3 regions of the Erwinia sp. 1181_3 genome follow, and region 1 is predicted to be linked to each of the others. Evidence: predicted binding sites of a transcription regulator. Region 1 holds the regulator's gene; each other region holds the start of a gene.

Region 1 (8,079 bases):
CGCATTCTGACGCATCAATCCACTCTGCCACTGTGGCCATAGCCAAATCATGCCGCCGAAGGCAATCAGACAGCCCATTAGTGTATCCATTAAGCGCGGCAGCAGGAACTGCGCTCCGTTCAGCGACAGCAGTTGCAATGTATACACCGCGGTGACCGTGAATCCTACGGTTGCCCAGCCGTAAAACTTGCGGATAAACAGATAGCTCACCAGGGTAATCAGTAGCATCACCAGCAGCACCCAGGATTCCGGGGCATGTAAACCGAGCGTGGCAGCGGCAATGGCCAACCCGGCCAGCGTTCCCAGCGCCCTGTGCTGGATACGTACCCGAGTAGCGCTGTAACCGTTGAGGCTGACAAACATCACCGTCATCAGTATCCAGTAAGGCTTCGGCAGATTGAAGAACAGGGCCAGTGAACTGGCGAAGGTCAGCATGACTGCATAGCGTGCGGCGGTGCGCAGGGCAGAGGATTTCAGCGACAGATAACTCTTCAACGCAGGAAACAGCGGCAGGCGGCGCTGGCGGTCCGCCATCAGGTCGCGACGGTACAACGGGTGCTGGGTGCGTAGCACGCGGGCGATACGGCTGAAGTGATAATAGCAAAAGTTGCCAACCGGATTATCGGGGTGCTGACGGGATATTTTTTCCAGTGCCTGAAGCGGTTTTTCCATCGTGAAACGTTCAGGGAAGCGGTGATAGAGGATATCGTCAGCCAGTACCCGCAGGCGTGTGGCAATGGTCTGCGCATTCCAGCGGATCACCGCCTCGGCGTGGCTCTGCTCTACCAGCTTCTGTACTTCCTCGGGCTGATGCAGGCTGACGGCGATATGTTCCTGTAGATCGAGGGCGACCTGAAATGCGCGCGTCAGTCGCTGATAATGGTCGCGATTGGCGGCCAGCATATGCATTTGCTGGTAACAGGTGTTAATCAGATCGACGGCTTTCTGTTGGCGGACCAACAGGGGAGGCAGGGCGGTTTGGGGATCGGTCAACTGGGTTAGCAGACTGTATTTCGCTTCGCAGTAATCAGCCAGTTCATGATAGAGCAGACTGAGGGTTTCGCGCATCGGCTGCTCTTTCCACAGCCAGAACCAGAACCAGTTAAACGCGCCATACCAGACGGTACCGAGAATGAACAATAGCGGCGGCTGCCACATGGGCATGCGTCCGGCCAGACTGAGGGTGAAAATGGCGGCAATCAGCGATGCCGGTAGCAGACGACCGTGCAGCGGACTGATTTCACCGGTGACGCCAAGCAGCAGTGCCATGACCAGCAGGATCACGGGCAGTGGCACCTCTTCTGCCCCGGCGTACTGAATCAAAAAGCTACTGAAAGCAAACAGGCAACCGCCTACGATCAGACGTTTGAAGAAGCGTTTGTGTGGAGTATCAAGACCGGCATTGTTACAACAGGCGGGGACTAATGAGAACAGCAGGCCGTTTTGCAGGTTGCCGAGCATCCAGCCGATCGCCACGGGTAAACACAGCACCAGTGTTTGCCTGAGTGCGTAGTTAACTTCGGGGTGATAGATAATTCTCCGCCACATGAGCCACACCAAATAAAAACGGCGCGACTGGGCGTCGCGCCGTGGGTTCAGAGCCGGTTAACGTGTTCCGTAAACAACAATGGTTTTACCATGTGCTGAGATCAGGTTTTGATCTTCCAGCATTTTCAGAATACGACCCACCGTTTCGCGGGAGCAGCCGACGATCTGGCCGATCTCCTGACGGGTGATTTTGATCTGCATCCCATCCGGGTGCGTCATGGCATCCGGTTGTTTCGCCAGATTCAACAACGTTTGGGCAATGCGTCCGGTCACATCAAGGAAAGCTAAATTACCCACTTTCTCTGATGTGACTTGCAGGCGACGCGCCATCTGTGAAGACAGGCGCATCAGGATGTCAGGATTCACCTGAATCAACTGACGGAATTTTTTGTAGGAAATTTCAGCCACTTCACAGGCTGTTTTCGCACGTACCCATGCACTGCGCTCCTGACCTTCTTCAAAGAGGCCCAGCTCGCCAATGAAGTCGCCCTGATTGAGGTAGGAGAGGATCATCTCTTTGCCTTCTTCATCCTTGATTAACACCGCTACTGATCCTTTAACGATGTAATAGAGGGTTTCCGCCTTCTCACCCTGATGAATCAGAGTGCTTTTGGATGGATATTTGTGAATATGGCAATGTGACAGGAACCATTCGAGTGTAGGGTCTGTTTGCGGTTTGCCGAGAACCATTCGCTGTTATCCTCTGTTGTAATCGTGCCTAAATATACCCTGTATTCGGCGTGCTGCAGATGCGTTGCCGCTGGCCTGAAGCGCGAAATATTTTTGGGTATCAGGGGATGTATCCCTGCCAGGCGTTGAAATATTCAAGCGTTCCCATAGGGAAATTATACGGGCCTCTGTTAAGAGCATGGCTCGTGCTGTCGTCCCGTTTTTACCGTGCATTGTTATGCCAGTAAAATATTGCAGCTTCGTTTGTAGCACAGCTTTACAAGACTGTCTTCTGTTGTCTCGCTTCAGCATAGTTCGAAAAAGGCAACGTTGCCGTTTTTGTGAGTGCAGCGTACTCTGCGGTAACTGAATCAATGAGAGGATTTTGTGATGCAAGCACGAGTTAAGTGGGTTGAAGGGATGACGTTTTTGGGAGAATCCTCATCCGGCCATCAGATTTTGATGGATGGCAACGCGGGGGATAAAGCACCCAGCCCGATGGAGATGGTGCTGATGGCTGCCGGGGGATGCAGTGCGATTGATGTGGTGTCTATTCTGCAGAAAGGCCGTCACGATGTCGCCGACTGTGAAGTTAAATTGACCTCGGAACGTCGTGAAGAGGCACCGCGTATTTTCACCCATATTAACCTGCACTTTATTGTCAGCGGCAAGGCGTTAACGGATAAAGCCGTTTCACGTGCGGTCGACCTCTCTGCGGAGAAATACTGCTCGGTGGCGATTATGCTGGGGAGCGCGGTGAAAATGACGCACAGCTATGAAGTGACAGATCTGACCTGAAGCTGGTTTCTTATGGGTAACGATGTTCGTTGTCGTTACCCACAGCTGACAGAACGTAGCGTACACATCCTGCTATTCCTCTCTCTACCCGCATTTCACGCCACGGCAGGCGAATAACATCAGCGGTATATTTCCCTCGTTCTACATTCCTTTCTTAATTTGCTGCAGGCTGGCGAAACAACAGCTGAATGTCCGGCGTTTGCCCATGATTCTCTGTTGCTGCCTGGTCTGCCGTTGTCAGATTTAATCAACCAGGAGTCATGATGACTATCGAGACGCTGATTCAGGATGTCACACCAAAGGTGCTGCAATGGCGGCGGCATATTCACGCGAATGCCGAACTCTCTTTCCACGAGCATGGCACCGCAGACTATGTTGCCGCTGAACTGGCAAAGTTTGGCCCATTAACACTTAGTCGCCCGACGCCAAATAGCGTACTGGCTGAACTTGAGGGGCCGCGTAGTGGTGACTGCATTGCCCTGAGGGCCGATATGGATGCGCTGCCTATTGAGGAGTTGAACAGTGAACCTTTCACCTCGCGCAATCGCGGTGTGATGCATGCCTGCGGGCATGATGCGCATACGGCAATGCTGATGGGGGCGGCATGGGTGTTGTGCCAGCAGCAGAGTAAGCTTGCCGGCAAAGTGCGCTTTATTTTCCAGCATGCGGAAGAAGTGCCGCCAGGCGGGGCCAGCGAGCTGATTAAGCTGGGCGTATTGAATGGTGTATCAATGATCTTCGGTCTGCATGTTTTCCCGGGACTGTCTACCGGCCAGGTGGCTGTGAAAGAGGGCGTCTTCAGCGCTGCCAGCGATAACTTCGACCTGACCCTGCAGGGAAAAGGCGCCCACGCAGCGATGCCGCAGGAGAGTATCGACCCGGTGACGCTGGGCGCAGGAGTGGTGCAGGCACTTCAGCAGATTGTCTCACGTCGTCTTGACCCTAACGAAGGTGCCGTACTGACGGTCGCGAGTTTTCAGGCTGACGGCGGCTATAACGTTATCCCTGACACGGCGAATCTGCGCGGCACGCTGCGCACGCTCAGCCAGAGTGCGCGTAACACTATCCCGCAGATGATGTCACAGCAGCTGGACGGAATGACGCAGGGAGCAGGGGCCAGCTACGTGCTGAAATGGACGCCGGGTTACACCACCGGGGTTAATCACCCGGACGCCTGCCGTATTGCAGTGGATAATGTGATTGCCACGCTGGGGGATGATGCCTTGCAGGTTATGCTGCATCCAATGTTTGGCTGCGAGGACTTCTCAGCCTATCAGCAGGTAGTGCCGGGCTGTTTCCTGTGGGTCGGGTCGGGCAACCCGGAAAAAGGGACCTGCCGGGGGCTGCATAACCCCCATTTTCGCCTTGACGAAGATGCGCTAAAAATCGGGGTGAGGCTGCATACCGGCTTTATCCACCGCCTGCTGATGAAGCGATAACAGGATAAATGGGGTCAGCCGATTTTTTTGCCTTCGATAAGGCGTTTGACCAGTGGCCCCATAATCAACTCCATTGCCAGTCCCATTTTTCCACCTGGTACCACCAGGGTTTTGATATGCGAGATAAACGAACCTTGCAACATGGAGAGAAGATAGGGGAAGTCGATATCTTCCAGCCCCTGAAAGTGGATGACGACAAAACTTTCATCCAGAGAGGGGATGCCGCGAGCAGCAAAGGGGTTAGAGGTATCCACCGTGGGGACGCGCTGGAAGTTAATATGAGTGCGTGAGAACTGCGGCGTAATAAAGTTAATGTAGTCCTCCATGGAACGCACCACTGAATCCATGACCGCTTCACGCGAGTGACCGCGTTCACCCGTGTCGCGCACCAGTTTTTGTATCCACTCCAGGTTAACGATAGGCACCACGCCGACCAGCAGGTCCACCTTGTCTGCCACGTTGTGCAGCGGAGTCATTACGCCGCCATGCAAACCCTCATAAAACAGGACATCGGTGGGTTCAGGCAGCGGCTGCCACGGGGTAAATGTGCCCGGCACCTGGTTCCAGGGTACGGCTTCATCATAGGTGTGCAGATATTTGCGCGACTGCCCTTTACCGCTGCGACCATATTCACCAAACGTTTGCTCCAGCAGGCCAAAGTCATTGGCTTCAGGGCCAAAATAGCTGACGTGCTTTCCCATATCGCGCGCTTTACGGATTGCCATATCCATTTCCGGGCGGGTAAAACGGTGGAAACTGTCCCCTTCGACCTCGGCTGCCCGCAGATTAAGTTGCTGAAAAATCTTCCTGAAAGCCAGGCTGGTGGTGGTGGTTCCTGCCCCACTGGAGCCGGTGACGGCGATGACCGGATGTTTGGCTGACATGGCGTGCAACTCCCTGATAAAGGTCGGACGGACGGATCATTGGTAACATGTTTTACCCGTCCAAGTCATTATGGCTTCACGTTTACTTATTCACGACTATTTATTCACGAAACTGGCCGCGCGGCATGATGTTGACGGATTCATGCAATTCCGACCACACCAGCACCACCTCGCCGCTGTTGAGCTGGCGACGGACATCGTCGACTTTCTGTTTTAGCGAGCGCTCCTGTTCACCATAGTCGGTGCCTTCACGCAGTACGAAGGATTCAATCAAATTGTCGAGCGTCTCGGTATCAAGGTCTTTCCAGGGGATAATCATCATTTCTCCAGCCAGGTGTTAAGCCACTGAGGGATGCGCTGTTCCAGCCACATCGCAGGTTTACGCAGCGTGCCGCCGACGAAACCGACGTGTCCACCGTGCTGCGTCAGCTGATACTCAACACAGGCGGGCAGTAATGCCGGATCAGGGATGACCTCAGGGGTCATAAAAGGGTCGTCTTTCGCGTGTATCACCAATAACGGTTTACGCACGCCGGGGAGCAACGGCATGGCGCTGCAACGATGATAGTAGTCGCTGGCATCCGCAAAGCCGTGCGCGCGCGCGGTGATCGCATCGTCAAAGTCGCGTAGCAGGCGCAGCGATTTAAGCTGAGCCAGGTCGACAGGGAGTGTTCCCGGCCACGCGCGGAGTTTGCGTTCGGCATTCTTCTTCAGCAATCCCAGCAAATAACGCTGATAGATGCGTGAAAATCCCTGCTCCAGCCGCAGACTACAGGGTTCCAGCATCAGCGGGGCGGAAACCACCACGCCCGCGTCCAGCAGGCAGCCCTCGCCCTGCTTGCCCATCAGGCAGGCCAGCATATTCCCGCCCAGGGAAATCCCCACCGCGGCGGTAGGAACCTGGCCCCATTCATCGCGCAACCACTGCAAAAAGTAGCTGGCGTCTTCTGTCTCACCGGAGTGATAGATACGGTTGAGCCGATTCGGTACACCACTGCAACCGCGAAAATGCATCACCACGCCAAGCCAGCCGCGATCTTTCAACACCTGAAGCAGGCCGTGCGCATAAGGGCTGTGAAAACTGCCCTCCAGCCCGTGGAACAGGACCACTCGGGGTTTGTGGCGTGCGGCCGCCGGATCTTCACTCCATGCCAGATCGACAAAATCGCTATCCGGTAACGTCAGGCGCTGCCAGTGGGGTTGCAGGGTAATGCGGCGACGGATCAGGCGCGGCAGAATAGTTTGCAGATGCGGATTGCTGGTGCCCATTAGTGGACGAAAAGCGTTATCCGTCAGGGGGCTAAAATTTATCGGGTTAGAGCTTGTAGGATCCATAGCACGCTGTTAGCTTCGTCAGGTTGTTAATTTTTCAGAGGGGTGGGGAGCACCCGTTCTATGGAACTGAGTCTGTTTTTATCAATGTTGGGCTTTCTGTGGGTCGCGGCGATTACGCCAGGCCCTAATAATATGTTACTCACCGCCTCAGGTGCTAACTTTGGTTTTCTGCGCTCTCTGATGTTACTGATCGGCATTATGATCGGGATGCAGGTGATGCTGCTGATGGTGGCCTTTGGCGTGGGTGGTTTGATTCTGCTTTATCCTTCCCTTCATCTGTTCCTGAAAATAGCGGGCAGTGCCTATTTGCTCTGGCTGGCGTGGAAAATCGGCAGCGCGGAATACGAAAAACTGGAAACGGGTAACGCACCCGCAGCGCCGATGCCGTTCTGGCAGGGCGGTCTGTTGCAACTGATTAACCCGAAAGCCTGGCTAATGGCACTGGGTGCCGTGGCCAGCTTCAGTCTGGCCGGTGAAGCCTACAAAAACTCGGTGATTGCCATCAGTATTGGCATGGCGCTGGTCAATGTGGTTTCCGGGGTGATCTGGTTAGGCTTCGGCACGCTGATAGGCCGCATTCTGCGCAGTCGCCGGGCATGGACCCTTTTCAATGTTTTTATGGGGTTGTTAACAGCGGCCTGCGTATTGCTGATCTGGCACTAAAACCGCGGGCGAGGCGTGCCTTGCCCCTACGGTATTTGCTTCGGACCTACGATCTTCCCCGCCTCTACGTCGTGCTTCGGACCTACGATATTCTTCATTTTCCGTAGGGGCCGGGCATACCCGGCCCGATTACGGCTTAAACCCATCGGTTTTCAGCAGACTGTTCAGCACGGTGAGGTCGGTCTCGAACGCCAGCGTATCGTTTTCCAGCAGGCGCAAATGCTGCTGGGCGAAGGCGGAGTTCAGTGCTTGTAACGCATATGTCGGTAGTTTTTCCGCTATTGATGGCCGTCAGGCTTTGCGTTTCAGCATTTGATTGATGGTATCGGCCATCTCTTTTTGCAGGGCAGTCGCCTGGCGTTGAGACTGTGGTGCAAGGGAAATGCGCAGTGCGTAAACCCTGCTTATTCTGAAAATACGCTTAACTAAGGCTTTTACCATTTTTTGGCAAATCAATTCACAATTCTTCCTAAGCAATTTTTGATATAAAAAAGAATTTTTAATTACTTTATTACGATAGTCGCGCCCGGTTACAAAGGAGGTGTTCACCAATAACAATAATCTCTGGAGCGGGCTATGGCGGGTAAATTCACACTTTCAATATTGGCAGCGGCATTGTCACTGACAGCACTCAGCGTTCAGGCAGTCGATGTCACCATCGCGTATCAGACATCAGCAGAACCGGCAAAAGTCGCTCAGGCTGACGGCACCTTTGCCAAAGAGAGCGGGGCGAAAGTCGACTG
Region 2 (8,079 bases), on a different contig from region 1:
CCTCACCGGAAGCGACAGCGATGTCGAAAGCATTGAAAAAACGGGGCTGGACGTGGGTGGGACCGGTGACCACTTACTCGCTGATGCAGGCGCTGGGGCTGGTGAACGATCACCTTGAGGGCTGCGGCTGCCGGGCCGAGTGTGAAGCTGAACGTGCGGCATTGCACAGGCCGTACTGAAGAGCAGTAAGCCTGCGCGCACGCTTTCGGTTGAATAAGCGCCGGTCAGTCATTGTGTCTGACGCCGGGATAGGCGAAAATGCCGACCATTATTGATTAATCGGCTGTGAAAACCGTCGCACGCGCTCTGCCGTGCACTGGCACAGCGCCAAACCAGAAGAAGCTTCATGTCAAATGCACCGTTTATGCAAGAGGTGGCTCGTCGCCGCACTTTTGCCATCATTTCTCACCCGGATGCCGGTAAAACCACCATCACTGAAAAAGTGCTGCTGTTCGGACAGGCTATTCAGACCGCCGGTACGGTAAAAGGCCGTGGCTCTAACCAGCATGCAAAATCTGACTGGATGGAGATGGAAAAACAGCGTGGGATCTCGATCACCACCTCGGTGATGCAGTTCCCTTATCGCGGTAGCCTGGTAAACCTGCTGGACACCCCTGGGCACGAAGACTTCTCCGAAGATACCTACCGTACGCTGACGGCGGTTGACTGCTGTCTGATGGTGATTGACACCGCAAAAGGCGTTGAAGATCGTACCCGTAAGCTGATGGAAGTTACCCGTCTGCGTGATACGCCGATCCTGACGTTTATGAACAAACTTGACCGTGACATCCGCGACCCGATGGAAGTGATGGACGAAGTTGAGAGCGAGCTGAAAATCGCCTGTGCGCCAATCACCTGGCCTATCGGCTGTGGCAAACTGTTCAAGGGCGTTTACCACCTGTACAAAGATGAAATCTACCTTTATCAGAGCGGTAAAGGCCATACCATTCAGGAAGTGCGCATCGTCAAAGGGCTGGATAATCCGGAGCTTGACGCGGCGATTGGTGAAGACCTGGCGGCACAGCTGCGTGATGAGCTGGAGCTGGTGCAGGGGGCTTCGCATGAGTTCGACCGCGATGCCTTCCTGGCAGGTAAATTAAGCCCGGTATTCTTTGGTACGGCGCTGGGTAACTTCGGCGTTGACCATATGCTGGACGGGTTGGTGGAGTGGGCACCCTCACCGATGCCGCGTGACACTGACGTACGTACCGTCAGCGCCACGGACGAGAAATTTACCGGCTTCGTGTTTAAGATCCAGGCCAATATGGACCCGAAACACCGTGACCGCGTGGCCTTTATGCGTGTGGTCTCCGGTAAATATGAAAAAGGCATGAAACTGCGTCAGGTCCGTACCGGGAAAGATGTGGTGATCGCCGATGCGCTGACGTTTATGGCGGGTGACCGTTCGCACGTTGAAGAAGCGTATCCGGGCGATATTATCGGCCTGCATAACCACGGTACCATCCAGATTGGCGACACCTTTACCCAGGGTGAGAACATGAAGTTCACCGGTATTCCGAACTTCGCCCCGGAACTTTTCCGTCGTATTCGTCTGCGCGACCCGCTGAAGCAGAAACAGCTGCTGAAAGGGCTGGTACAGCTGTCAGAAGAGGGGGCAGTGCAGGTGTTCCGCCCGGTGCACAACAACGATCTGATCGTTGGCGCTGTTGGGGTGCTGCAGTTCGATGTGGTGGTTGCGCGTCTGAAAAGCGAATACAACGTGGAAGCGATCTACGAAGCGATCAACGTCTCAACCGCCCGCTGGGTGGAGTGCAGTGACGCGAAGAAGTTCGATGAATTCCAGCGTAAAAATGAGGTCAACCTGGCGCTTGATGGCGGTGACAACCTCACTTATATCGCACCGACCATGGTGAACCTGAATATCACCCAGGAGCGTTATCCTGACGTGGTGTTCCGCAAAACCCGCGAGCATTAATCCCGCAGAGGGGCGGACCTTCTTTCCCGGTCCGCCCTGAATCACCTTTACAGACTCCTCCTAAAACCCCTCTTTTTTGCTGCTTTATCCATCAAATCAACCACCATTCCCGGTGAAATCCTCATTACCGACTATATTCATGTCTACAGGACGAAAAATATGCGGCGCGATGGCTGCAACGTTCAATGGCAAAAGCAGCACGAATTGCCGACAACTACAGTCACGCCGTTTGTGACTGAAAAGCTCACCGTTGTGAGTGGTAAAAGACAAAAGGAACGAATCGATGATGAAGACTAAGATGACAAAAACCCTGATGGCGTTAGTGGTAGGTTCTGCTCTGGTAAGCGGTTCTGCTCTGGCAGAAGGCACCTTGATGAACAAAACAGAGTCTACGGCGGATAGCGCGGGTTCGAAAATCGATAGCTCTATGAAAAAAGTCGGTGGCTACATGGATGACAGCGGCGTTACCGCTAAGGTAAAAGCCGCATTGGTGGATAACGATGCGATTAAAAGCACCGATATTTCCGTTGAAACACACAGTGGTGTGGTGACACTTAACGGTTTCGTGACTTCGCAGGAGCAGGCTGAACTGGCCGTGGCCGCTGCGAAGAAAGTGGAAGGTGTGAAATCCGTTAGTGACAAACTGCACGTAAAAGACAGCACAAAACAGACAGTTAGCGGTTATGCCGGTGATGCAGCAACGACCAGCGAAATTAAAGCTAAACTGTTAGCTGATGACATCGTTCCTTCGCGCAATGTGAAAGTGGAAACCACCAATGGTGTGGTACAGCTTTCCGGTACGGTGAAAACCCAGGCGCAGTCTGAACGCGCTGAAGGCATTGCCAAAGCGATTGAAGGTGTTAAGAGCGTTAAAAACGATTTGACCGTTAAATCGTAATAAACCAGCGGCCCTGGTTTACCGGGGCCGCCAGTTGATTCATCTGCACAGAACAAACATTCCCCCTGCCTGGCAGGAGATGTGAATGATAAAAAATAGTTAGACTTCACTACTGGTAAGGAGAGACATATGTTTCGATGGGGTATTATTTTTCTGATTATTGCGCTGATTGCCGCAGTCCTGGGCTTCGGTAATTTAGTGGGTGCGGCTACAGGCGCAGCTAAGATTGTGTTTTTCGTCGGTATTATTATTTTCCTTGTCAGCCTGTTTACCGGGCGTAAAAAACTTTAGTCCCTGGCCTGAGTCGCTGAATAAGCAATAAGCGCCTCACGCACCTGACCAAGAACAGGTATCCTCTTTCTCTTTACCTTGAGAGGATACCTGGCTTGGGCACACGCATTCCGATAACCCTTGGCAATATTGAGCCACTGGCGTTAACACCCTTCCGGCCAGGCAAACTCGCTCTGGTATGCGAAGGCGGTGGGCAGCGCGGTATCTTCACCGCCGGTGTACTGGACGCTTTCCAGCAGGCCCGCTTCAACCCCTTTGATCTGATGCTCGGCACCTCTGCCGGGGCGCAAAATCTCTCTGCTTTTGTCTGCGGCCAACCGGGCTATGCTCGCCGTGTCATCACCCGTTACACCACCCGTAAACAGTTCTTTGATCCGCTGCGTTTTGTGCGTGGAGGGCATTTGATCGATCTCGACTGGCTGATCGATGTGACCCGCAAAGAGTTCCCACTGGCCGTTGATGCCGGGGAGAAACTGTTCTCCAGCGGTCGCGAATTCTATATGTGCGCCTGCAGAAGCGACGATTATACGCCGGATTATTTTTCACCGACCGCCGATACCTGGCATGACATTATCAAGGCTTCCAGCGCCATTCCGGGTTTTTACCGGCCGGGTGTTGATCTCTCCGGCGTCAGCTATCTTGATGGCGGCATCCGCGATGCCATTCCGGTGCGCGAAGCCGCACGGCGCGGCGCGGAAACCATAGTGGTAATCCGCACGGTACCCTCGCAGATGACCTATACTCCTTTGTGGTTGAAACGCGTTGAACGCTGGCTGAGTGAGGGCGCACTGCAACCGCTGATCAACGTTTTGCAGGTGCATGAAGAGAGCTATCGCGAGATCCAGCGCTTTATCGACAACCCGCCGGATTCGCTGCGCATTATTGAAATCTATCCGCCGCGCCCACTGGCCAGCAACGCGCTCGGCAGTCGGATTGCTGCGCTCAATCAGGATTATCACCTTGGCCGCCGCTGTGGGCGTTATTTTCTTGCCACGCTCGGTCAGTGGCTAAACGACGGCAACCGTCTTATCCGGCGGCCGGTGGTGCCATTGCTGCCCGTTGCCAATGAACCGCATCGGCAGGGGATTAACCTGCCATCGTTGCCGGGTAATGATGAAGATTTTGATAAAGGATCGCTGGCATGACGCTGCGCTTTGTAGACACCCACTGCCATTTTGATTTTCCGCCGTTTGTGGGGGATGAAACGGCCAGCCTGCAACGGTCGGCTGCCGCAGGCGTTGAGCGAATTATTGCTGTTGGCGTCTCCGCAGAGCGCTTTGATGGGGTGATTGCGCTGGCTGAGTGCCATGATGCGGTTTATGCCGCGCTCGGCGTGCATCCAATGGCGATTGCAGAGCATCGGCCTGAGGATTTGCAGGTGCTGGAGCAGCATCTGCAACGGCGGCACCCGAAGCTGGTGGCGATTGGGGAAATTGGTCTCGATCTCTACATCGACAATCCGCAGTTCGAACGACAGCAGGCGCTGCTGGATGCGCAGCTTAGGCTGGCGCGTGATTATGACCTGCCGGTGATCCTGCATTCACGCCGCACTCATGACAAGCTGGCGATGCATCTGCGCCGTATCAGCCTGCCACGTTGTGGTGTGGTACATGGTTTTGCCGGCAGCGAACAGCAGGCGCTGGCCTTTATCCGTGCGGGCTATGCGATTGGCGTAGGCGGTACCATTACCTATGAACGCGCCAGTAAAACTCGGCAGACTCTTTCCCGGCTGCCGCTGACTTCGTTGCTGCTGGAAACCGACGCACCCGACATGCCATTACAGGGGTATCAGGGGCAGCCCAACCGTCCGGAGCGGGTCAGGGAAGTCTGGGAAACGTTGTGTGCACTCCGGCCCGAATCCCCGCAACATATTGCTGATACTCTGCGAGAAAACACCCGTACGCTATTTGGCGTGTGAGCTGACTATACTTTTATCCTTCCACATAACGAAAAACAGAATGTTATAATTATAACATTTCCTTATGATGTCGCTGAACGCCGTTATTTGCCTCGGTGGCGCCTTGTTGCGTGATGAACATCAAATTTCTTGCGAAAGTGATGAAACAAGAATCCTTTTATTGTGAAATCACCCACAAAACAGTCTAATGCTGACTGTTATAATTTTAACATTACAGGGCGTCGCGGGTTGAGTATATGTCGACCCCGCCCTCATAAAACCTGTCTGGAGAGAACGATGTCCGATGTGAAAACTCAGGCGCTGCGTGCGCTGCAACTGATGGATTTAACCACGCTCAATGAGGATGATACTGACGCTAAAGTGATCGCGTTATGTCACCAGGCGAAATCTCCGGGTGGTAACACGGCAGCCATCTGTATCTACCCGCGTTTTATTCCGATTGCCCGCAAGACGCTGCGTGAGCAGGGGACCCCAGACATTCGCATCGCTACGGTGACCAACTTCCCGCACGGCAACGATGATATTGATATTGCACTGGCGGAAACCCGTGCAGCGATCGCCTACGGTGCGGATGAAGTGGATGTGGTATTCCCGTATCGCGCATTGATTGCGGGTAACGAAACCGTCGGATTTGAGCTGGTAAAAGCCTGTAAAACTGCGTGTTCAGACGCTAACGTGCTGTTAAAAGTAATTATTGAAACGGGTGAGCTGAAAGAGGAAGCACTGATCCGCAAAGCATCCGAAATTGCCATCGATGCAGGCGCTGACTTTATCAAAACCTCAACGGGCAAAGTGCCGGTTAACGCCACCCCTGCTGTGGCGGAAATCATGATGCGTGTGATTGCCGAAAAAGGGGTCAAGCAGCAGGTCGGCTTTAAGCCTGCCGGTGGCGTGCGCACCGCCGATGATGCTGCACTGTATCTGAAACTGGCAGATGACATTCTGGGCAGCGACTGGGCCGATGCCCGCCATTTCCGTTTTGGCGCTTCCAGCCTGCTGGCCAGTCTGTTAAATGCGGCGGGCTTCTCAGGCGCAACCAGCGACAGCAAATACTAACAGCTGACGGGTCAGGTCTGCCTGACCGCTGTGACGGCGGGTATCACCATCCTGTTTACCCGTAGGGGTAGGGCATGCCCGACCCGTTGAACCATTTTCGCTATTAATACCGGGGGTTACCGTGTTTCTGCCACAAGAAATTATTCGAAAAAAACGTGATGGACAGGCGCTAAGTGAAGAAGAGATCCGTTTCTTTATCAATGGTGTGCGTGATAACACGGTCTCTGAAGGGCAGATTGCTGCACTGGCAATGACGATTTACTTCCACGATATGTCGTTGCCTGAGCGCGTGGCGTTAACCATGGCCATGCGTGACTCCGGTTCGGTACTCAACTGGAAGGCGCTTAATCTCAATGGCCCGGTGGTGGATAAACACTCCACGGGGGGCGTTGGCGATGTGACCTCCCTGATGCTGGGGCCAATGGTCGCGGCCTGCGGCGGCTATGTACCGATGATCTCTGGCCGTGGCCTTGGTCATACCGGCGGCACGCTGGATAAACTTGAGGCGATCCCCGGCTTTGATATTTTTCCGCAGGACGATCGTTTCCGCCAGATCATTAAAGAAGTGGGTGTGGCGATCATTGGCCAGACCAACTCACTGGCACCGGCAGATAAACGTTTCTATGCCACACGTGATATTACCGCCACAGTTGACTCGATTCCGCTGATTACGGCGTCGATCCTCGCCAAAAAACTGGCTGAAGGCCTGGATGCGCTGGTGATGGATGTGAAAGTGGGGTCAGGTGCGTTTATGCCGACGTTTGAAAAATCAGAGGCGCTGGCGCAGGCGATTGTTGGCGTGGCGAACGGCGCGGGATGCAAGACCACCGCGTTGCTGACGGACATGAATCAGGTGCTGGCATCCAGTGCAGGAAATGCGCTGGAAGTGCGCGAAGCGGTGCAGTTCCTCACCGGTGAATACCGCAATCCGCGACTGCTGGAAGTGACGATGGCGCTGTGCAGCGAGATGCTGCTCTCCGGTGGCCTGGCAACGTCGGCAGATGATGCGCGCAGCAAGCTTCAGGCTGTGCTGGATAATGGCCGTGCGGCTGAAATATTTGCCCGTATGGTGGCAGCACAGAAAGGACCGACAGACTTTATTGAACGGATGGACAGTTATTTGCCTGCACCGATGTTGAGCAAAGCGGTGTTTGCCGACAGGCCTGGCATCGTTAATGCCATGGACACGCGTGCACTTGGCATGGCGGTAGTATCGCTGGGTGGCGGCCGTCGTCGCGCCAGTGACAGTATTGATTACAGCGTAGGTTTCAGCGATGTGGCGCAACTGGGTGATGCGGTGGACGGTCAGCGTCCGCTGGCCGTGATCCACGCGTCTGATGAAGCCAGCTGGCAGGAAGCGGCCAGCGCGGTAAAACGCGCCGTTGCCGTTGGGGAGGGCGTACCCGCCTCAACGCCAGTTATTTATCGCAGAATATCCTGAGAAGGAGTATTCTGTTCTGATCGCATTTTTTTAACGCTCATCGCGACTATCGCGCAGGAGATCAGGATGAAACGTGCATTTATCATGGTGCTTGATTCCTTTGGGATCGGGTACAGCAAAGACGCCGACAAGTTTGGCGATAAAGGCTCGGATACCCTCGGACATATTGCTGAGGCGTGCTTCAAGGGTGAAGCAGACAAAGGGCGTAAAGGCCCACTCCATCTGCCCAACCTCACGGCACTGGGTTTAGGTAAAGCGGCGGAAGCCTCTAGCGGTAAATTCCCGCTGGGGCTGGATAAAGACGCCGAGATTATTGGCGCTTACGCATACGCCAGCGAGCTCTCCTCCGGGAAGGACACGCCGTCGGGTCACTGGGAAATCGCCGGTGTACCTGTGCTGTTTGACTGGGGGTACTTCAGCGATCTGGAAAATAGCTTCCCGCAGGAGCTGCTCGATCTGTTGGTGGAAAAAGCCAATTTGCCGGGTTATCTCGGCAACTGCCACTCTTCCGGCACGGTGATCCTCGACCAACTGGGCGA
Region 3 (8,079 bases), on a different contig from region 1:
TCAGGCTGCATTCGCCCATTTTGCTCAAGCTGGATGTTAACCTGCGTTTCGTATTCATGGCCTTCACGCAAACCGGAAGCTTCCAGCACCCGGCTGAGGATCACTTCTCCCCAGTTACCCTGCGTTTTGTTATCTCCCTTGAGCGCCTTGGTCAGGTTGATCGCTTCCTGGGCCATCTGCGCATTCAGCTGTTGCAGGTTCCGTATTTCATGCGCGAGGGTGTGCCGTTCACGCGCCTCCTGGCCAAATCCTTCCTGAACCTGGCGGCGAAAGCCCTCAAGCTGTTCCCGCAGCGGCGTAATCAGGCCATGCAGGCTCTGACGATTTTGTTCATCCACCCGGCGGCCACTGTTTTCAAAGATGCGGTTCGCCAGATTTTCAAACTGCGCGTTAAGGCGCTGCTCACTGTTCACCAGCAGCCGCTGCTTCTCTTCCGCCGCCATGCGCGTCTCTTCCAGGCGGATGGTAACTTCGCGCAGTTCAGCCTCCTGCGAGGCATTGATCTCCAGCTGATTGCGCAGCTCACGATTGAGCTGCTCAGTTTCACCACGCCAGTGATCAAGCTGGTGCAGCTTCTCTCCGGCCGCTGCCAGTGAACCGTGCAGCTGACGCAATTCCTGCTCATTCTGTTTTTGCGTCAGGAGCTGGGCATCCAGCTGCTGCTGCTGACGCTGGCGTCCAGATTCCGCCAGTTCCACCGACTGCTGAAGCAAACGCCGCTCAGTTTCGCCGTTGGCCAGCTGCTGCTGGCTGCGGATCCCGGCGATTAACCAGCCCGCCAGCAACCCAACCAGACCAATACCGGCACCATATACGATTGTTGCATCCACCCTGCTTCTCCTGCTGAAACCCTGACAGGGGAAAAATAGAGGTGCACTGTATGAATGTCCAGATAAAAAGCAGTGAACGGGCAGCTTAGGGAGGGAATATCGAGGAGGATCTGAATTTTTTCACGGCGGAAAAGGCATTGCAGGCCGTGCGTGAGCACGGCCGAAGAAAAACGATTAGATCAGACGGCGGGCAGCCTCAACCACAATCTTCACCGCATCGCTCTCGGTGCGTTTCATGGTTTCTGCATCCGGGATTTCCTGCTGGGTGCGGTTGACGATGACCCCTGCCACCATCCCGGCACGCAGCCCCTGGCTGGCACACATGGTGAGCAGCGTGGCAGATTCCATTTCGTAGTTCAGTACGCCCATCTGCTGCCACTCTTTCATCGAGTTCTGGAAGCGGCTGACCACCCGTCCGGAGAAGGTGTCATAACGCTCCTGGCCCGGATAGAAGGTGTCTGACGAGGCGGTAATGCCAATATGGGTGGTCGCACCAGCCGCTTTAGCCGCGTCGACCAGCGCCGTGGTGCAGGTAAAGTCCGCCACAGCCGGGAACTCCAGCGGAGCAAAGTGCAGGCTGGCGCCATCAAGACGCACAGACCCCGTGGTCACCAGCACGTCACCGACGTTGATATCAGGCTGGATCGCGCCGGTGGTTCCCACGCGCAGGAAAGTACGTACTCCAAGCTGAGCCAGTTCTTCCACGGCAATCGAGGTGGACGGGCCACCAATACCTGTTGAGCAGACAATCACGGGTTTACCGGATAACTCGGCACGCCAGGTGGTGAATTCACGATGCGATGCCAGATGAACCGGATTGTCCATCAGGGCGGCAATTTTCTTCACGCGCTCCGGGTCGCCCGGCACGATGGCCAGTGTGGCGCCCTGAAGATCGGCTTTCGTTAAGCCAAGATGGAAAACGTCAGACTGTGCCATTTCAAACTCCTTTCACGGGAAGAGGGATAGTTAACGGGATGCTACTGTAAGGAAATCCGGCGAACATTTATGTGATTAACATCGATAATACAAATGAAAATTGCATTGATTACATTGTAAAAAGTGATGGATATCACATTATTAAATCCGATCATGGCACTTTCACACATCCGGGCCTGTGGTTCAGGGCTATCTGGTGATAGAGATAGCCCGTAGTGAAACCTGATCCCATCGCATTACGGGCTATAGTTAAACCCTGAATGCCGATCGTACTTGTGCATGCACGGAGAGGATAATGAAAACCGACGATAACACGACGCAAGAATCGAGCAATAAAGGGTTTGCACCCGCAACAGGTCCTGCCGCAGCCACCACGATTATCACTGACAGTACCGATATTATTTCAGGTGAGACGTCCATTCCTACTCAGGGTGAGAACATGCCGGCTTTCCATGCGAAACCGCGCCATGCCGAAGGGCTGTTGCCGGTAGTGCTGGTGGTCCAGGAGATCTTTGGCGTACATGAACATATCCGGGATATTTGTCGTCGTCTGGCCAGTGAAGGCTATCTGGCGGTGGCGCCAGAACTCTATTTCCGCCAGGGTGATCCTGCGGATTACACCGACATCTCCACCCTGTTCAATGACCTCGTCAGCAAGGTCCCGGACAGCCAGGTACTGGCCGATCTCGACCACGTGGCAAACTGGGCGTCCCGTCATGGCGGGGATATGCGCAACATGGCTGCCACCGGTTTTTGCTGGGGCGGACGTATCACCTGGCTGTATGCCGCGCACAATCCGCAGCTAAAAGCCGCGGTCGCCTGGTATGGCAAGCTGGTGGGTGAAAAAACCATGAAGCAGCAGAAGCATCCGGTGGATATTGCCGTGGATCTGAATTCGCCGGTCCTGGGCCTTTACGGCGGCAAAGATGACGGTATCCCGCTGGAGAGCGTGGAGACCATGCGCCAGGCGCTGCGTGCGGCGAATGCTGACGCTGAGATTATCGTTTACCCCGATGCCGGGCACGCCTTTAATGCGGATTATCGTCCCAGCTATCACGCGGAGTCTGCTCAGGATGGCTGGCAACGGATGCTGGCATGGTTTAAACAGCATGGCGTGGCGCCAAAAGCATAAAAAAGGGGCGCCTCTTGGCGCCCCTTTATGATCAGCAACAACATCGTCATCAGGCTTTTTGCGTGCTGCGCAGGTTCTGGGCCGCTTTCACCATGTTTGCCAGCGCCTGACGTGTTTCTGTCCAGCCACGCGTTTTCAGACCACAATCCGGGTTAACCCACAGACGTTCAGTCGGGATCCGTTGTGCCGCTTTCAGCAGCAGTGCTTCCATCCACTCCACGCTCGGAACGTTTGGCGAGTGAATATCGTAAACGCCGGGACCGATTTCATTCGGGTAGTCGAACTCTTCAAACGACTCCAGCAGTTCCATATCCGAGCGTGAGGTTTCGATGGTGATCACATCGGCATCCAGTGCAGCGATCGAATCCATGATGTCGTTGAACTCGCAGTAACACATGTGGGTGTGAATCTGAGTGTCATCCTGCGCCACGGCGGCGTTTAAACGGAAGGCATCCACAGCCCACTTCAGATAGGCAGCCCAGTCGGAGCGATGCAGCGGTAAACCTTCGCGCAGTGCAGGTTCGTCAATCTGGATGATACCGATACCGGCTTTTTCCAGATCTTCCACTTCGTCACGCAGTGCCAGGGCAATCTGTTTTGCGATGGTTTCGCGAGACACATCTTCACGTGGGAATGACCAGCACAGGATCGTCACTGGCCCGGTCAGCATGCCTTTGACCGGCTTGTCGGTCAGAGACTGCGCATACTTCGCCCACTCAACGGTAATGGCTTGCGGGCGGCTGACGTCACCGATAATCACCGGCGGTTTCACACAGCGCGAACCGTAGCTCTGTACCCAGCCATTCTGCGTAAAGATAAAGCCATCCAGGTTTTCACCGAAATATTCCACCATGTCATTACGTTCCGCTTCGCCGTGCACCAGCACGTCCAGACCTAAACGCTCTTGCTCAGCAATGGCCTGCTTAATATGTTCAGCGATGCCGGTACGGTAGTGATTGCCGTCCAGACGCCCTTGTTTGAAATCAAGGCGCAGGCCACGAATTTCGGTGGTTTGCGGGAAAGAGCCGATAGTGGTGGTGGGCCAGGCGGGCAACTGGAAACGCTGACGTTGTGCTTCAGCACGCACCAGGTAGCTGCTGTTACGCTGGCTGTCTTTGGCAGTAATCCCGGCCAGACGCTCGCCAACGGCCGCATTGTGAACACGGGTGGAGTGTTTACGGGCGCGAATGGGCGCACTCCAGGCCTCCAGTGACGCCGGATCGTTGTTGTTCAGCGCATTGCTCAGCAGTGACAGTTCAGCACACTTTTGCAGGGCAAAGGCGAACCAACTTTTTACTTCATCATCCAGACGGGTTTCCACGCTCAGGTCGATCGGGCTGTGCAGCAGTGAGCAGGAAGAACCGATCCACAGCTGTTTACGGGCAGCGCTCAGCGGCTGCAGACGCTCAAACCAGCGGCTCAGATCCGCACGCCAGACGTTACGACCGTTAATCACCCCGACTGACAGCAACCAGCTTGCCGGTACTTTGCTGTTGAGCACAGAGATATCATCGTTACCGTGGACCAGGTCCACATGCAGCCCCTGAACCGGTAGTGCCGTAATGATGTCAATGTTCTGGCCGATACTGTCGAAATAGGTGGTCAGCAACAGCTTGCTGTGCCCCTGCAATGCAGCATAGGCGGATTTGAAAGCAGCTAACCACTCGGCAGGCAGTTCCAGCGCCAGCGCGGGCTCGTCAATCTGCACCCATTCGATATCGCGTTTAGCCAGTTCGGCCAGCACCTGCTGGTAAACTGGCAGGATGTCTTTCAACAGGCTCAGGCGATCAAACTGATCCCCTTTCACTTTGCCCAGCCAAAGATAAGTTACCGGGCCCAGTAAGACAGGTTTAATTTTGTGGCCCAGCGCCAGCGCTTCGTCGACTTCGTCCAGCAGTTGGGTCCAGGTCAGTTTGAACTGCTGACCCTGAACAAATTCAGGCACCATGTAGTGATAGTTGGTGTTAAACCATTTGGTCATTTCTGCGGCGGCGGCGGGTTCACCGGTCGGAGCGCGGCCACGACCAAGACGGAACAACGTATCGAGGTCAACTGAGCCCTCTTTATTCTGGTGGCGCGCGGGTACGTTACCCAGCATCAGGCTGGTGGTCAGCACGTGATCGTACCAGGCGAAGTCACCGACCGGCAGCAGATTCACACCTGCGTCTTTCTGCTGTTGCCAGTGGCGTGCACGAAGTTCACGGCCAGTCGTCAGCAGATCGTCCTGGCTGGTGGTGCCCGCCCAGTAGCTTTCCTGCGCTTTTTTCAGTTCGCGACGCAGACCAACGCGGGGAAATCCGAGAATGTGGTTCAGAATAGTCATCAGTTGTGCCTCGTTAAATTGTTCTTTACCGGGACCATCAAAATTGGCTGATGTCAGTGTGCACACAGCCAGCGCGCAAGAACCGGAGCGTACTGAAGTACGTGAGGATTCTGAGCACTGCCCGGGATGTAAAATGACAAGTAAACTCATCAGCGAATCATTTAGACGTCCAGATGTTTACACCGCTATATTGTGCAGGTACTGTATCAACCACAAGCGCAAAATATTCACTGTCGATGTGAAGGACTCTCATGATCGAACTTAAACACCTGCGGACGCTGCAAGCGTTGCGAACGACAGGTTCACTGGCGGCGGCGGCGGCCCAGCTTCATCAAACGCAGTCAGCGTTATCTCATCAGTTCAGCGACCTGGAGCAACGTCTGGGGTTCCGGCTGTTTGTACGTAAAAGCCAGCCGCTGCGTTTCACGCCACAGGGAGAACTTTTGCTGCAACTGGCGGAACAGGTGCTGCCGCAAATCCAGCAGGCATTGCAGGCCTGCCATGAACCGCACCAGACCACATTGCGCATCGCTATTGAATGCCACAGTTGTATTCAGTGGCTGACCCCGGCGCTGAACAATTTCCGCAAGAGCTGGCCGCAGGTGGTGATGGATTTCAAATCGGGGATGACATTTGACCCGCAGCCCGCCCTGCAACAGGGAGAGCTGGATGTGGTACTGACCTCCGATATTCTGCCGCGCAGTGGGCTGTTTTATTCACCTATGTTTGATTTCGAAGTCCGCCTGGTGCTGGCACCGGATCATCCCCTGGCGCAAAAGGCGCATATTTCACCGGAAGACCTGGCCAGTGAGGTGCTGATGATTTATCCGGTTCAGCGCCAACGCCTGGATATCTGGCGTCATTTCTTACAGCCGGCCGATGTCAGCCCAACGTTGAAAAGCGTAGACAACACGCTACTGCTGATTCAGATGGTGTCTGCACAGATGGGGATTGCTGCGCTGCCACACTGGGTAGTGGAGAGTTTTGAGCATCAGGGACTGGTGGTAACGAAAACGCTGGGAGAGGGCCTTTGGAGCCGCCTGTATGCGGCAGTGCGCGACGGTGAACAGCGTCAGCCTGTAGTCGAAGCCTTTATTCGTTCCGCCCGCCAGCACGCCTGCGATCATCTGCCTCGGGTTCGTGATGCATCCCGTCCTGGCGTGCCACATCCTTCCATCAGCCATCCTTAGCATGCACGGCAGCCAGTCGACTACTGGCGTTACACGCTGACCCGCGCTCGTGACTCAGGGCAGCGCACGCCGCTAACGCAGATGCACCCTGAGGGACGACGAGTTATACTGCACTCACTGCAATTGTTTCACTACAGAGAGTCCCTATGACCAATAACGATGTCCTGCGCAGCGTGCGTTACATGCTGAATTTAAGCGATGCTAAAGTTGTGAGCATTCTGGCGCTGGCAGAGAGCGAAGTAACAGAAGCCGAAGTGCACAGCTTCCTGAAAAAAGAGGATGAAGCCGGCTATCGCCCCTGCCCTGATGTCATCATGGGTTACTTTCTGAATGGTTTGATTTTTGAACGCCGTGGCAAAAGTGAAGACGCACCTGCGCCTTCTATCGAACGCAAGATGACCAATAACATCCTGATGAAGAAGCTGCGTGTGGCCTTCGACCTGAAAACCACCGACATTCTGGAACTACTGAAAAGTGCCGATTTTGCGGTAGGACAGTCAGAAATTGGGGCGATCTTCCGTAAACCTGGGCATAAAAATTACCGCGAATGCGGCGATCAAATTCTGCGTAACTTCCTCAAAGGTCTGACGATGAAAATCCGTCCGGTGAAGAAAGCCTAAGCGATTGACTGACTGATTAACGCCACCTGCTGGCGTTAATCTTTGTTCTTCTGCCAGATCAAAACCTTCCTTTTAGAACAAAATCACTCACCAAACGAAACCCACAGCCTTTATCTGGGTTTGTATATGTGACTATCCTCACACTTTATAGTTTCATTATGAAAATAAAACACCGATTTGTGATGTAGATATAGCCATCTCGTCATAAAACTGTAACATTTGCGCCATTCTTCACAGTCAGTTGTTCTGATTACGACTACGCTATGCGCGAAATGGAACATTTATTCCTGTTTTAACAGGATCCTGTTCCTCTACTCTGCGCATTCGAAGCCGGATGTCAGTCTTTCGAGCCATGGGAGGCCAAAATGTTACGTTTTTTCAAACCTGCTGCACATCAGCCCCGCGTTGATGACAGCCGCGTTGACCCGTTATACCGCAAGCTACGCTGGCAGATCTTTCTGGGGATATTCTTCGGTTATGCTGCCTACTACCTGGTGCGTAAGAACTTTGCCCTCGCGATGCCCTACCTGGTTGAACAGGGTTTCTCACGTGGTGACCTCGGCTTTGCGCTCTCCGGCATCTCTATCGCCTACGGTTTCTCAAAATTCATTATGGGGTCGGTCTCTGACCGCTCCAACCCGCGCGTCTTCTTACCTGCTGGCCTGATACTTGCCGCGGCAGTCATGTTGTTTATGGGCTTTGTCCCCTGGGCAACGTCCAGCATCATGGTGATGTTTGTACTGCTGTTCCTGTGTGGATGGTTCCAGGGGATGGGCTGGCCGCCGTGCGGTCGTACAATGGTGCACTGGTGGTCACAGAAAGAGCGCGGCGGCATTGTTTCCGTCTGGAACTGTGCGCATAACGTCGGTGGTGGTATCCCTCCACTGCTGTTCCTGCTCGGTATGGCCTGGTTTAACGACTGGAAAGCGGCGCTGTATATGCCTGCTTTTGGTGCCATTGTTATCGCCATCATTGCTTTTGCGCTGATGCGTGATACCCCGCAGTCTTGCGGCCTGCCGCCGATTGAGGAGTACAAAAACGACTATCC

Evidence for each region. The regulator CRP, encoded in region 1, controls carbon source genes, mostly activating them, when cyclic AMP is high. The targets are predictions, from matches to a motif close to ATGTGANNNNNNTCACAT.
Region 2: deoC (deoxyribose-phosphate aldolase) is a predicted target of CRP. The motif match lies at 5,152-5,169, and genes of this name have one in related genera.
Region 3: udp (uridine phosphorylase) is a predicted target of CRP. The motif match lies at 1,888-1,905, and genes of this name have one in related genera.

Annotation. Positions count from the first base shown of each region.
Region 1 is NZ_VTDE01000005.1:19,264-27,342, reverse strand. Features, by position in the region: gene FY046_RS14645 (YccS/YhfK family putative transporter) at 1-1,548, opposite strand, end outside; gene crp (cAMP-activated global transcriptional regulator CRP) at 1,606-2,238, opposite strand; gene FY046_RS14635 (OsmC family protein) at 2,608-3,015, shown strand; gene FY046_RS14630 (amidohydrolase) at 3,276-4,454, shown strand; gene FY046_RS14625 (phosphoribulokinase) at 4,469-5,338, opposite strand; gene FY046_RS14620 (YheU family protein) at 5,439-5,657, opposite strand; gene FY046_RS14615 (hydrolase) at 5,657-6,673, opposite strand; gene FY046_RS14610 (LysE family translocator) at 6,734-7,336, shown strand; gene FY046_RS14605 (hypothetical protein) at 7,628-7,885, opposite strand; gene tauA (taurine ABC transporter substrate-binding protein) at 7,913-8,079, shown strand, end outside.
Region 2 is NZ_VTDE01000012.1:72,290-80,368, forward strand. Features, by position in the region: gene FY046_RS20645 (DNA-3-methyladenine glycosylase I) at 1-179, shown strand, start outside; gene prfC (peptide chain release factor 3) at 347-1,936, shown strand; gene osmY (molecular chaperone OsmY) at 2,220-2,834, shown strand; gene FY046_RS20660 (DUF1328 domain-containing protein) at 2,964-3,125, shown strand; gene FY046_RS20665 (patatin-like phospholipase family protein) at 3,221-4,270, shown strand; gene FY046_RS20670 (TatD family hydrolase) at 4,267-5,043, shown strand; gene deoC (deoxyribose-phosphate aldolase) at 5,320-6,099, shown strand; gene deoA (thymidine phosphorylase) at 6,221-7,540, shown strand; gene deoB (phosphopentomutase) at 7,607-8,079, shown strand, end outside.
Region 3 is NZ_VTDE01000016.1:16,983-25,061, forward strand. Features, by position in the region: gene rmuC (DNA recombination protein RmuC) at 1-830, opposite strand, end outside; gene udp (uridine phosphorylase) at 1,005-1,766, opposite strand; gene FY046_RS22600 (dienelactone hydrolase family protein) at 2,062-2,898, shown strand; gene metE (5-methyltetrahydropteroyltriglutamate--homocysteine S-methyltransferase) at 2,948-5,221, opposite strand; gene metR (HTH-type transcriptional regulator MetR) at 5,473-6,411, shown strand; gene FY046_RS22615 (DUF1456 family protein) at 6,558-7,031, shown strand; gene glpT (glycerol-3-phosphate transporter) at 7,397-8,079, shown strand, end outside.